Amorphoplanes digitatis: one gene and its partner. Each later gene encodes a partner of the first gene's protein in a complex. Links are inferred from orthologs where the notes say so. Each region holds a gene or a part of one and is shown in the gene's direction. Other genes may lie near its edges.

Region 1 (7,895 bases):
TTCTCGGGCGGACAGCGCCAGCGCATCGGCATCGCCCGCGCGCTGGCCCTGAAGCCGGAGATCATCGTCTGCGACGAGCCGGTCTCGGCGCTCGACGTGTCGATCCAGGCGCAGGTCATGAACCTTCTGGAGGGCCTCCAGAAGGATTTCGGCCTGTCGTACATCTTCATCGCCCACGACCTGTCCGTGGTCCGCCACATCTCGACGCGGGTCGCGGTCATGTACCTGGGCAAGATCGTGGAGATCGGCAACGACCACCAGATCTATGAGCAGCCGACCCACCCGTACACCCAGGCGCTGCTCTCCGCGGTTCCGGTGCCGGACCCGCGGCTGCGCGGTCGTCGCGACGAGATCGTGCTGGAGGGCGACGTCCCGTCGCCGGCCAACCCGCCGTCGGGTTGCCGGTTCCGGACCCGCTGCTGGAAGGCCCAGGCGGTCTGCGCCGAGCAGGAGCCCCTGCTCCAGATCCGGGAGCGCTCGCCGCACCCGAGCGCCTGCCACTTCGCCGAACCCCGCGACGTGGTGCACGCAGTCTGAGCAAGTGCGTTCGAGGAGGGGCCTGCCGATCCGGCGGGCCCCTTTCTCCTACCCCCGTCAGACGGTCAAAGCGGGCCGCGGCCGGCGCGGAGCAGCAACAGGGCCACCTGGGTGCCGTCCGGGCCGAGCGCCTCGCGGAAGCGTTCCACGATCTCCCGCTCGCGGCTGAGCACCAGCCGGGTGCCGCCCGATGCCATCCGGGTGCGGCCGACCTGCTGGCTCAGGCGCGAGCGTTCCAGCCACAGGTCGATAAGCGATTGATCGATCTCGTCGATGCGTTCGCGGATCGTCTTGATCTCTTCAACGGCGGGCTCCGCGCCGGCGCCGGTGGGCTGGTCGATCAGGTTTGCGCTCATGTCGTGCTCCTCGGGTGCTGGCGCCCCGGTCGGCCCGGCCCGGGCAGCATCAAGCCCCGGGCTGGGAGGCCCGGGGCTTGATGTAGGTCTGTCGTTCAGACGCGTCCTACGGTCGCCGGACTTCCGGTGCCGTAGTAAAAAAATCGCGCCTGTTGGATCACGCAGCGAGTATGACCCCGGCCCGGGCCGCTTCGCAAGGAAACGGCCCGAACAGTGGGAATGTCCCGCTCATACAACGGTTTTGCCTGGGTTTTCCGCCGCGGGTCGGCTCAGCCGACCTTCGTGATGCGGTTGGCCGGGCCCGGCGCTACCGGGGCGCCGGCGCCCAGGTAGCCGACCAGGGCGTCGACGTCGAAGCCCGGCGCCGTGGTGCGGCCCGTGCCCAGCGTCAGGTTGGTGAAGCCGTCGCCGCCGTTGGCCAGGAAGTCGTTCGTGGTGACCTGGTAGCTGGCGGCGGGGTCGATCGGGGTGCCGTTGAAGGCCAGGGCCGTCACCTTGGAGCCCGCCGGGGCGGTGCTGTTCCAGGAGTAGGTCAGGCCCGCGGACACCTGGAGGATGCGCTGGGTGGTCTGCCCGCCGAAGCCGACGAACTGCTGCTCCAGCACGTCCTTGAGCTGAGCGCCGGTGAAGGTCTGCGTGACCACCAGGTTGTTGAACGGCTGGACGGTGAACGCCTCGCCGTAGGTGACCTGCCCGTTGGCCTCGCCACCCGACGACAACTCGGCGTCGAAGTCGGCGCGGATGCCACCGGGGTTCATCAGCGCGATCTGTGCGTTGCTGGTCTGTGTCCAGGCCAGCTGCGCGTCGGCGATCACGTCGCCCAGCGGCGACTCGCCGTTGGCGCCGGCGGTGCGGGTGATGTCGCCGGTGATGCTGCCGACCACCCGGTTGGCGATCGGGGCGACCGCGGTGCGGTACTTGTCCGCGACCGCCTTCGCCTTCGCGTCGACCGTGGCCGGGTTCTTCAGGAACACGCCGGCGGCGTCCTTCAGCCAGCCGCCGTTGCCGTCGGAGACGCCGTTCTCCACGATCACGTTCTTGGCCGTGACCTCGGCGAAGCGGCCCGTGCGCCGGTCGATCGAGTAGTCGATGTCGGTGATCAGCTGACCGTTGGTGCCGGCGCTGGTCACGACCGACGTGCCCGCGGAGTTGGGCAGCGTGCACGAGTAGAACCGGTGCGTGTGGCCCGAGACCACCAGGCTGAACTCCGGGTTCAGGCCCGCCACGATCGGCACGATCGGGCCGGAGAAGTTGTTGCAGTCCGACGCGCCGGGAACCGGGACACCCTGGGACGCGCTCTGCTGGCCGCCCTGGTGCACGAGCAGCACCTGCGCCTTGACGCCGAACAGCTTCAGCAGGTTGCCCCACTTGTTGGCCGTCGCGACCTCGTTCTCGAAGCGCACGTTCTTGATCCCGGCCGGGTTGACGATGCCGGGGGTGCCCTCCAGGGTCAGGCCGACGAAGCCGACCGGGACGCCGCCGATGAACTTGATGTCGATCGGCGGGAGGATCGGCAGGCCGGTCTTCTTGTTGATCGTGTTGGCGGCGAGGTAGGTGAACTTCGCGCCCTTGAAGCCGTCGCCGTCCTGGCAGCCGTCGGTCGGGTGGCAGCCGCCCCGCTGCATGCGGATCAGCTCGTCGACACCCTCGTCGAACTCGTGGTTGCCGACCGAGCTCACCTGGAGCCCGACCTCGTTCATCAGCTCGATCGTCGGCTCGTCGTGGAACGCCGCGCTGACCAGCGGGGTGCCGCCGATCAGGTCGCCGGCGCCGACGGTCAGGGTCGACCGGCCGTCCGCGGCCGCCTCGGAGCGCAGGCGCTTCAGGAAGGTCGCGAGGTATTCGACACCGCCGGCCGGCGTGCCGTTCACGGCCGCGCCGCTGCCGCCGGGCGGGTCGATGGCGCCGTGGAAGTCGTTGTAGCTCAGGAACTGGCCCTTGACCGTCTTGCCGGACAGTCCGTAGGAAACGCTGGCGGGCGCCATGCCGGGCAGGTGCTGCGCGGCAGGGGCCGGATTCTCGGAGCGCGTCATCGGCAGGGTGGCGACGACGGCCAGAGCGAGGGCCGGTACGGCGAGATGACGCGTCGCGGCCCAGCCGCGGAGGCGGGGGTGGTCCATAGTATTCGGTCTCCCGATCGGGTCACGGATCAACCAACTGAGACAGCCTCGTGTATCGACGCTGGTCAGCGCTACTACTTCCGGGTGACAGCTTGGTTGCGGCGGCCCGACGATGACCGGTCGGAAGACATATGTCCGACCCTGGACCGCGCTACTGCCCCGGAGAACATTGTCGGTGGTGCGGCATAGACTTGTCCGGCGATGCGAGCCCTTCCGGAAAACTCCCAGCCCCTGTTCGCGATGCCGCCTGTCCAGGGCGGCGGATCACCGGGACAGGACGCTGCGCCCAAGCGGGCGCCGGCCCGCCGGCTTGACCCCGAGTCGCTGCTTGTCGGCCTCAACACCCCGCAGCGCGACGCCGTCACCCACGCCGGGTCGCCGCTGCTGATCGTGGCCGGCGCCGGGTCGGGCAAGACCCGGGTGCTCACCCACCGGATCGCCTACCTGCTGGCCGAGCGGGACGTGCATCCCGGCCAGATCATCGCGATCACCTTCACCAACAAGGCCGCCGGTGAGATGAAGGAGCGGGTCGCCGCGCTGGTCGGGCCGCGGGCCCGGCTGATGTGGGTGTCGACGTTCCACTCGGCGTGCGTGCGCATCCTGCGGGCCGAGCACGAGCACGCCGGGCTGAAGAGCACGTTCTCGATCTACGACGCCGACGACTCGCGGCGGCTGATGCAGATGGTGGCCCGCGAGCTGGATCTCGATCCGAAGCGCTACACCGCCCGCGGCCTCGCCGCCCAGGTGTCGAACCTGAAGAACGAGCTGGTCGAGCCCGAGGAGTTCAAGAACCGGGCGAAAGGCCCCAACGAGCGCGCCGTGGCCGAGGCCTACGTGCTCTACCAGCGCCGCCTGGCCGAGGCGCACGCGCTGGACTTCGACGACATCATCATGGCGACCGTGCACCTGCTCCAGTCGCATCCGCACATCGCCGAGGCATACCGGCGCCGCTTCCGGCACGTGCTCGTCGACGAATACCAGGACACCAACCACGCGCAGTACATGCTGGTGAAGGAGCTGGCCGGGCCGGTGGACGGTGACGTGCCGCCGGGCGAGCTCTGCGTCGTCGGCGACGCCGACCAGTCGATCTACGCGTTCCGCGGCGCCACGATCCGCAACATCCTCGAGTTCGAGCGCGACTATCCCGATGCGCGCACGATCCTGCTGGAGCAGAACTACCGCTCCACCCAGACGATCCTGTCCGCGGCCAACGCGGTGATCGACCGCAACACGTCGCGCAAGCCCAAGCGGCTCTGGAGCGACCAGGGCGCCGGCGAGCAGATCGTCGGCTACGTCGCCGACACCGAGCACGCCGAGGCCGACTGGGTGGCCCGCGAGATCGACCGGCTCGGCGACAACCACGAGGTGCGCCCCGGCGACGTCGCGGTCTTCTACCGCACCAACGCGCAGTCGCGTGTCTTCGAGGAGGTGTTCATCCGCGTCGGCCTGCCCTACAAGGTGGTCGGCGGTGTGCGCTTCTACGAGCGCAAGGAGGTCCGCGACGCGCTGGCCTACCTGCGCGCGGTGGTCAACGACGACGACACGGTGAGCATCCGCCGCGTGCTCAACACCCCGCGCCGCGGCATCGGCGACCGGGCCGAGGCCTGCGTCGAGGCGCTGTCCACACGCGACCGCATCTCGTTCGGCCAGGCCCTGCGCGGCGCCAAGGACGCACCGGGCATCTCGACCCGCGCGGCGAACAGCATCGCCGACTTCGTGCGGCTCCTCGACGACCTGCGGGAGCTGTCCAGGACGGCGCCACCCGAGGAGGTGCTTGAGGCGGCGCTTCAGCGCTCGGGCCTGCTGTCCGAATTGGAGGACAGCCTCGACCCGCAGGACCAGGGCCGGGTGGAGAACCTCCAGGAGCTGGTCAGCGTCGCCCGCGAATACACCGAGCGGGTCGAGGCGCAGGCCGACGAGGACGACGACGCGCCGGCCGCGAGTCTCGCCGGCTTCCTCGAGCAGGTCGCGCTCGTCGCCGACGCCGACCAGATCCCCAGCGACGACCCGGACCACCAGGGCGTGGTCACCCTGATGACGCTGCACACGGCGAAGGGCCTCGAGTTCCCGGTGGTGTTCCTGACCGGCCTCGAGGACGGCGTGTTCCCGCACATGCGCGCGCTGGGCGACAACGCCGAGCTCGAGGAGGAGCGCCGGCTCGCCTACGTCGGCATCACCCGGGCCCGGCAGCGGCTCTACCTGTCCCGGGCGGTGACCCGGTCGGGGTGGGGCCAGCCGCAGTACAACCCGCCGTCACGCTTCACCGACGAGCTGCCGGCCGAGCTGGTCCGCTGGGAGCGCACCGCGGCTTCCTACACGTCGTGGTCCGGCACGGGCGGGGGCGTCGGTGGTCGCGGTGGGGGAGACCGCGGACGCGGCGGAGGCTTCGCAGGGGGTACGCCCAAGGCGCAGCAACTCGCCTCGCGCCTCGGCGTCGACGCCAGCAGGCTCACGACGGCGAGCGAGATGAAGCAGACGCCGAAGGTGGAGGCCGGAGACCGGGTCAACCATCAGCGCTACGGCCTCGGGCGTGTCGTGACCGTGGAGGGCCATGGCCCCGGCGCGCGCGCCCAGATCGACTTCGGCGACCAGGTCATGTGGCTGGTGCTACGCCACGCCCCGGTCGAGAAGCTCTGACGCGCCTCCCGGCGTAGCGGGGCTCAGCCGCGGGCGGCGCAGCCGCCGAGGTTGACGCCGTGGTCCTGCATCCAGCGGGTCGGCTCGATCGGGTTCTTGTAGCTGCCCTTGTGTACCTCGAAGTGCAGGTGCGGGCCGGTCGAGTGGCCCGTGGAGCCCTCGTTGCCGATCTGGTCGCCGGCCTTGACGGCCTGGCCCGTCTTGGTGGTGATGGCCGACATGTGGCCGTAGTGGGTCAGGTAGCCGTTGCCGTGGTCGATCAGCACCGCGTTGCCGTAGCCGTCCTCCACGCCCGCCGACACGACCCTTCCCGCGCCCGCGGCGCGGATCGGGGTGCCGGTCGGCGCGGCCAGGTCGACGCCCGCGTGCAGGCGGCCCCAGCGCGCGCCGAAGCAGGACGTCACCGAGCCCTCGGGCATCGGGTCGACCCACAGCCGCGGCTTGGGCTTGCGGCTCTGCGCGACGGCCGGCATGCCGGTGTCCAGCGACAGCCCGTCGCCGGCGGCACGGAGGCCGGCGTCGGCGTCGGACGCGAGCGGGATGGTCATCGGCTCGGAGGTCTTGAGCTGTGCGGCGGCCGGGGTGCGCGCCTTGGCGGAGGCCGGGCCCGAGGAGGCGCTGAAGTACAGGCCCGCGATGCCCGCGGCGCCGACGCTGGCGACGAGCGCGGCGGCCATCACGAAGTGGCCCTTGCGGGCGGCCGGCTCGGCCGGGTCCCGGTGGGTGTGCGAATCGGCCGTCCGGCGGTGGCGACCCCAGATGTTCCCGTTGGCTCGATGCTGCTGCACGACGGGGTGATCCTCCAAGGGTCTCGGCGTCCGACACATGCCTGTCGGCACCGCACCGCGGATCTTGAGGAGAATCGGCCCGGCGCTACCGCCGCGGTTGCGGCGCGGTTGCGGGCGCGACGTGACGTCGATCCGGGAGGACGGCCGGCCTGATGCGCGCGTTCCTCCGGGACCGGCGGACACGAAAACGCGGCCGGACCGTGAGGTCCAGCCGCGACGGGTCGTGCGGGATCAGGAGGCGCCGACTCCGTAGACCGACTCGATCCGGAGCTTGATGTCGACGCCCTGCTCGCGCAGGAAGACGATCGGGTCGGTCGTCGCGCCGTTGACGTGCACCTCGAGGTGCAGGTGCGTGCCGTAGGAGTAGCCGGTGTTGCCGACCTCGCCGATGATCTGGCCGGCCTTGACGGTGTCGCCGGCCTTGACCATGAGCCGCCGGGAGTGCGCGTAGATCATCTCGGTGCCGTCGGCGTGCTTGACGGTGATGGCGTAGCCGTAGCCGCCGTTGTAACCCGCGGCGGTCACCTGGCCGGCGTGCACGGCCTTGTAGGGGGTGCCCTCGGGCGCCGCCAGGTCGATGCCGGCGTGCAGCTTGCCGAAGCGGACCCCGTAGGGCGAGGTGAACTGGTAGTCGTCGAGCGGGAGCAGCCAGGCCTCGGCCTCGGCCTGCTCGTCGGAGATCTTGGTGCTGGCGGTGCGGTCCTCGCCGCGCGACGCGCGGTCGCCGTCGGCCGAGCGGTCGGCGAGGGCGTCGCCCGCCTCGAGGTTCTGGAGGACCGACGGGTTGATGGTCTTCGCGTCCGGCAGCTGCGAGGCGGCACCGAGGGCCACGACGCCGGCGCCGACGAAGGCGGAGGTGACAACTACCGCGTAGCGGCTGCGCGGAGGTGTGGGTACGCGGCGGCGGCCGCGATAGCGGTCGGGCTCAGACGACAAGCGCTGACGCACGAACAACCCTCCGTCGGTGGCAAAGAAGCGGCAACCACCAAGCTGGAACAGGTGCTGAACGGTGGTTTGCCGGGCGGTCGGTCTGGGGTTAACCAGTTGACAGCCGTGGGCCACGGTAACGAAACGCAACCCCAGTCACAAGTCGCAGCGCCAATTCCCTGACAGTTACCTGTCGGCATTCGGGGGCGATTGTCCGAGTTGGTTGCATTTCTGAGTAGGGGCAGTGTTGGCTCTCCGTAACTGTGTTTTCAACACAAAGTCATGTGACGTGGAATACCTTTAACGGTGCTTGCTTAGTGGGGCCGGATGCTCTTGCGCCGGCAGGTAGTACGGGGCCGCGGCTTCCGGGGTTCAACCGCGGCGGGTTACCGTTCGTTCAGGTGGCAGTTCAGATGGTCGGCCGGCAGTGCGGCCGGTATGCGCCGAAGGGGTCGCAGATGCAAGCACGAATCAGGGTCGTGGTGGCCAAGCCGGGGCTGGACGGGCACGACCGCGGCGCGAAGGTCGTG
Region 2 (4,322 bases), 1.1 Mb from region 1 along the record:
CCAGCCGAAACCGTAGTCGGCCAGGCAGCGCCTTCCTCGCCGACGCCTCCATGCCGACGGACTGCCTCGCCCGGGGTGGGTGGTGCTCGGCGTGAAGCGTCCGGGTGGTGCCGGACACGAAGGGGCGCCCGCGGCGGCCGGTCGGCGCTGAGCGCGACCATCATCAGGTGCGCGCGCCGAGCAATGTCGGGGCAGCAACCTGCGTGCCGACGCGGCCGCACCGTGTGGTGGTGTCGGACCGGGCCGGGCGGCCGCCGCGAGCGGCCTACCGAGTCACCGTAGCGTCGCCGCCGAACGGTGGACAATGCCGTTTTCGGCGGCCGAATGTGCACCCTCTGAACCGGCCCTGGCGGCAGCCGCTGAAAGTTGTCACACCCCCGACGTACCGTGGTCCCCATGGCGCTCGACATCCCACGACTCGACGGCCGCTTCGAGGTCATCAGCGATTACCAGCCGGCCGGTGACCAGCCAACGGCCATCGCCGACCTGGAACGCCGGGTGCGCCGCGGCGACCGCAACACGGTGCTGCTCGGCGCGACCGGCACCGGCAAGAGCGCCACCACCGCCTGGCTCATCGAGAAGCTGCAACGTCCGGCGCTCGTGCTCGCGCCCAACAAGACCCTCTGCGCCCAGCTGGCCAAGGAGTTCCGCGAGCTGCTGCCCAACAACGCTGTCGAATACTTCGTCAGCTACTACGACTACTACCAGCCCGAGGCATATATCGCCCAGACCGACACCTACATCGAGAAGGACTCGTCGGTCAACGAGGAGGTCGAGCGGCTGCGCCACTCGGCGACGATGTCGCTGCTCACCCGCCGCGACGTGATCGTGGTCGCGACCGTCAGCGCGATCTACGGCCTGGGCACCCCGCAGGAATACGTGGACCGGGCGGTCCGTGCCAAGGTCGGGCAGGAGGTCGACCGCGACAAGCTGCTGCGGCGCCTGGTCGACATCCAGTATTCCCGCAACGACATGGCCTTCCAGCGCGGCACGTTCCGGGTGCGCGGCGACACCCTCGAGATCATCCCGGCCTACGAGGAGCTCGCGATCCGCATCGAGCTGTTCGGCGATGAGATCGAGAAGCTCTACTACCTGCACCCGCTGACCGGCGAGATCGTCCGCGAGGTCGACGAGCTCGTGATCTTCCCGGCGACGCACTACGGGGTCGGTCCGGAGCGGATGGAGCGGGCGATCCGCGACATCGAGGCCGAGCTCGCCGAGCGGCTGGCCGAGCTGGAGCGCCAGGGCAAGCTGCTCGAGGCACAGCGGCTGCGGATGCGCACCACCTACGACATCGAGATGATGCGCCAGGTCGGCTTCTGCAACGGCATCGAGAACTACTCGATGCACATGGACGGCCGGTCGCCCGGCGACCCCGCCTACACGCTGCTCGACTACTTCCCGGACGACTTCGTCACCGTCATCGACGAGTCACACGTGACGATCCCGCAGATCGGCGGGATGTATGAGGGCGACGCCTCCCGCAAGCGCATCCTGATCGAGCACGGCTTCCGGCTGCCCAGCGCCGCCGACAACCGGCCGCTGCGCTTCGACGAGTTCCTCGAGCGGGTCGGGCAGTTCGTGTTCCTGTCCGCGACGCCGGGGCCGTGGGAGATGCAGGAGGCGCAGGGTGAGTTCGTCGAGCAGATCATCCGCCCGACCGGCCTGGTCGACCCGCAGGTCGTGGTCAAGCCGACCAAGGGCCAGATCGACGACCTGATGCACGAGATCAAGCTGCGCACGGAGAAGGACGAGCGGGTCCTGGTCACGACGCTGACGAAGAAGATGGCCGAGGACCTCACCGACTACCTGCTGGAGAACGGCATCCGCGTGCGCTACCTGCACTCGGAGGTGGACACGCTGCGCCGCGTCGAGCTGCTCAAGGAGCTGCGCAAGGGCGACTACGACGTGCTGGTCGGCATCAACCTGCTGCGCGAGGGCCTCGACCTGCCGGAGGTCTCGCTGGTGGCGATCCTCGACGCGGACAAGGAGGGCTTCCTGCGCAGCGGGCGCTCGCTGATCCAGACGATCGGCCGCGCGGCCCGCAACGTCTCCGGCGAGGTCCATATGTACGCGGACAAGATGACCCCGTCGATGCGCAACGCGATCGAGGAGACCGACCGCCGCCGGGCGAAGCAGATCGCCCACAACGAGGCCAACGGCATCAGCCCGGAGCCGCTGCGCAAGAAGATCCACGACATCCTGGACGACATCTACCGCGAGGCCGAGGACACCGACGTCGCGGTCGGCGGGCACGGGCCCGGCGGTCACGTGGTGGGCGGCGGCGGCCGCCAGATGTCGCGCGGCAAGGGCCCGGTCCCGGAGACCCGCTCGAAGGCCCGCGGGTCGTCGGTGCCGGCCCGCGAGGGCATGGCCCGCGCCGAGCTGGCCCAGCTGATCCAGGACCTGAACGACCAGATGCTCGCGGCGGCGCGCGAGTTGCAGTTCGAACTGGCGGCCCGAATCCGTGACGAGGTCAAGGAACTGAAGAAGGAACTCCGCGGCATGGACATGACCGGCGTCCGCTGAACGAGCTCACGGAGCTTCGGGGCGTGGGTGCGGCGGCGGCCGTGGGGGTGGCTGGGGTGGATTACTAGGCTGGCCGCGTGTCTGTGATCGAGGGCGTGACCTGGGGGCCGCTGGCGTTCGAGGATCTGCGGGATCCCCAGGCGGGTGACACCGAACTGGTTTTGCTGGCTCGGCGGTGTCTTGACGCCGACGGTGGTCTGCCGCTTGCGGCCGATCCGGGCTTTCTGCGCGGTCGGTGGGCGGCGCCGGGGGGCGTGGCCGTGCAGGCGCGTGACCGCGCGGGTGTGCTCGTCGCCGCCGGTGCGGTGCGGCCCGGTGGGGACGGGGACGGTGCGACGTTCGCCGGGATGGTCGACCCGGCCGCGCGGGGGCGTGGGCTCGGTGCCCACCTGCTGAGCTGGGGGCTGGCGGAGGGCGGTCGGCACGCGGGTCCGGTCACCGTCGAGACCGAGTCGCTCAACGGCGGTGCCGAGGCGTTGTTCGTGGCGCGGGGGCTGCGGCAGGTCTTCGCCGAGGACGTCATGCGTGTCGACCTGGCTGCCGCCGTACCGGATCGGGGTTGGCCCGAGGGTGCGATCGTGACCGGCTGGAGCGAGGCGGCCGCGGGGCGCTTTCATGCGGTCTATGAGGCCGCGTTCCGTGAGCGGCCCGGGTTTCCGGGGTGGACCGCCGAGGAGTGGATCGCCGATCTGGTCGAGGACGACGAGTTCCGGCCCGCCTGGTCCGTGATGGCGACCGTGCCCGGCCTCGGCGACGCCGGGTTCGTGACGGCGACGGTCGACTGGATCGTGCAGGTCGGCGTCGTGCCGGCGGCCCGGGGGCGGGGGATCGGCGCGGCGCTCGTCGCCGAGGGGCTGCGACGGATGCGCGCCGACGGCGGCACCCACGTCTGGCTCAACGTCAACGTCGACAACCCGGCCGTCCGCTTGTACCGCAAGCTGGGGTTCGAACACCGGGGACGCCGGGCCCGCTACCGGTTCCCAGCGACCGAAGCCTGACGATTCCGCGCCGACCTGGCGCCGACCGCCGAGGGTGGGTCGGCGCCACGCCGAGCTCGTGTCGAGTCGGGGGCATTCGCTGGCCGTCACGACGTGACTCACTTCGTGCGGCCGGCTTGGCTTCCTGAAGCGGCCGGGTCTGGCGATTCGTACGCCACAGCGGCCTGGGCTTCGAGCGTTTGCGCCCAGGAGGCGTGGGTTCCTCAAAGGCGACCGGTATGGCGATAGAACTAGCCTCCTAGGATGCCCAAGGAAGTGTGCCGCGGCGAGGAAAAGCCGCTCTCTGTCCGGTTCCGCGGCCCCGAGCGGCACAAAAAGCCGAGAGTCGCAACACGATTGGCAGGGTGGAGTGGGGTTCCGGTCGTAGATGCGACACAATAGGCGCGTAGGAGGGGAGTATTCCTCTGCACCGGTCTCGTCAGCACGGTTTTCACCTCGCGGTGGGCCCGGGGCCGGTGGTCGTCGCCCGCCGGGCGACGGCGGAAGAGACCTCCGACAGTCGCACGTCGCTGTGGCCCTCGGAATCGAGTGGGCGCAGCGATGGACCGTGTCTGCCGGAGGTTCTCGTTGAACGTGTCCGCCTGGGTTTGGATCGTTACCCTGATCGCCCTGGTCGTTGTCCTCGCCGTCGATCTGCTGATCGTCGGTCGCCGCCCGCACGAGCCGAGCATGCGCGAGGCCGGAGGGTGGGTCGCGTTCTACGTCGGCCTGGCGCTGGTTTTCGGGGTCGGAGTGTGGCTCGTCTCGGGCGGCCAGGCCGCCGGTGAGTTCTATACGGGCTGGCTGACTGAGTAC

The links.
Region 2: the proteins of pcrA (region 1) and uvrB are in contact, whole or in part, in a crystal structure (PDB 7EGT), measured with the Thermus thermophilus proteins. The link is inferred for Amorphoplanes digitatis from one-to-one orthologs. Residues at the interface, in WP_096412145.1 of Thermus thermophilus: His654, Arg656, Phe657, Gln666, Asp668, Glu669, Lys680, Arg681, Leu682, Ser683, Lys685, Tyr686, Ala687; in WP_096411307.1 of Thermus thermophilus: Glu23, Leu25, Arg26, Asp27, Gly28, Glu29, Arg30, Phe31, Arg55, Glu326, Asp327, Phe328, Glu379, Ser382, Gln383, His398, Gly400, Arg401.

What each region holds. Positions count from the first base shown.
Region 1 is NZ_JACHNH010000001.1:7,923,424-7,931,318, reverse strand. Bases 2,815-5,932 are described here. They hold pcrA (DNA helicase PcrA), read left to right. Parts: upstream 2,815-3,214; coding sequence 3,215-5,650; downstream 5,651-5,932. Other genes in these bases: BJ971_RS34925 (M23 family metallopeptidase), read right to left, coding at 5,674-5,932; BJ971_RS34935 (bifunctional metallophosphatase/5'-nucleotidase), read right to left, coding at 2,815-3,013. Also shown: BJ971_RS34945 (ABC transporter ATP-binding protein), read left to right, coding at 1-537; BJ971_RS34940 (chorismate mutase), read right to left, coding at 603-893; more of BJ971_RS34935, read right to left, coding at 1,163-2,814; more of BJ971_RS34925, read right to left, coding at 5,933-6,438; BJ971_RS34920 (M23 family metallopeptidase), read right to left, coding at 6,670-7,386; icmB (coenzyme B12-dependent isobutyryl CoA mutase small subunit), read left to right, coding at 7,824-7,895. UniProt on the Escherichia coli protein: A helicase with DNA-dependent ATPase activity. Unwinds DNA duplexes with 3'-5' polarity. Translocates on single-stranded DNA with 3'-5' polarity. Initiates unwinding more efficiently from a nicked substrate than double-stranded DNA.
Region 2 is NZ_JACHNH010000001.1:6,774,694-6,779,015, reverse strand. Bases 1-2,962 are described here. They hold uvrB (excinuclease ABC subunit UvrB), read left to right. Parts: upstream 1-396; coding sequence 397-2,529; downstream 2,530-2,962. Other genes in these bases: BJ971_RS42335 (GNAT family N-acetyltransferase), read left to right, coding at 2,607-2,962; coaE (dephospho-CoA kinase), read left to right, coding at 1-16. In the rest of the region: more of BJ971_RS42335, read left to right, coding at 2,963-3,527; BJ971_RS29580 (TerC family protein), read left to right, coding at 4,101-4,322. UniProt on the Escherichia coli protein: The UvrABC repair system catalyzes the recognition and processing of DNA lesions. A damage recognition complex composed of 2 UvrA and 2 UvrB subunits scans DNA for abnormalities.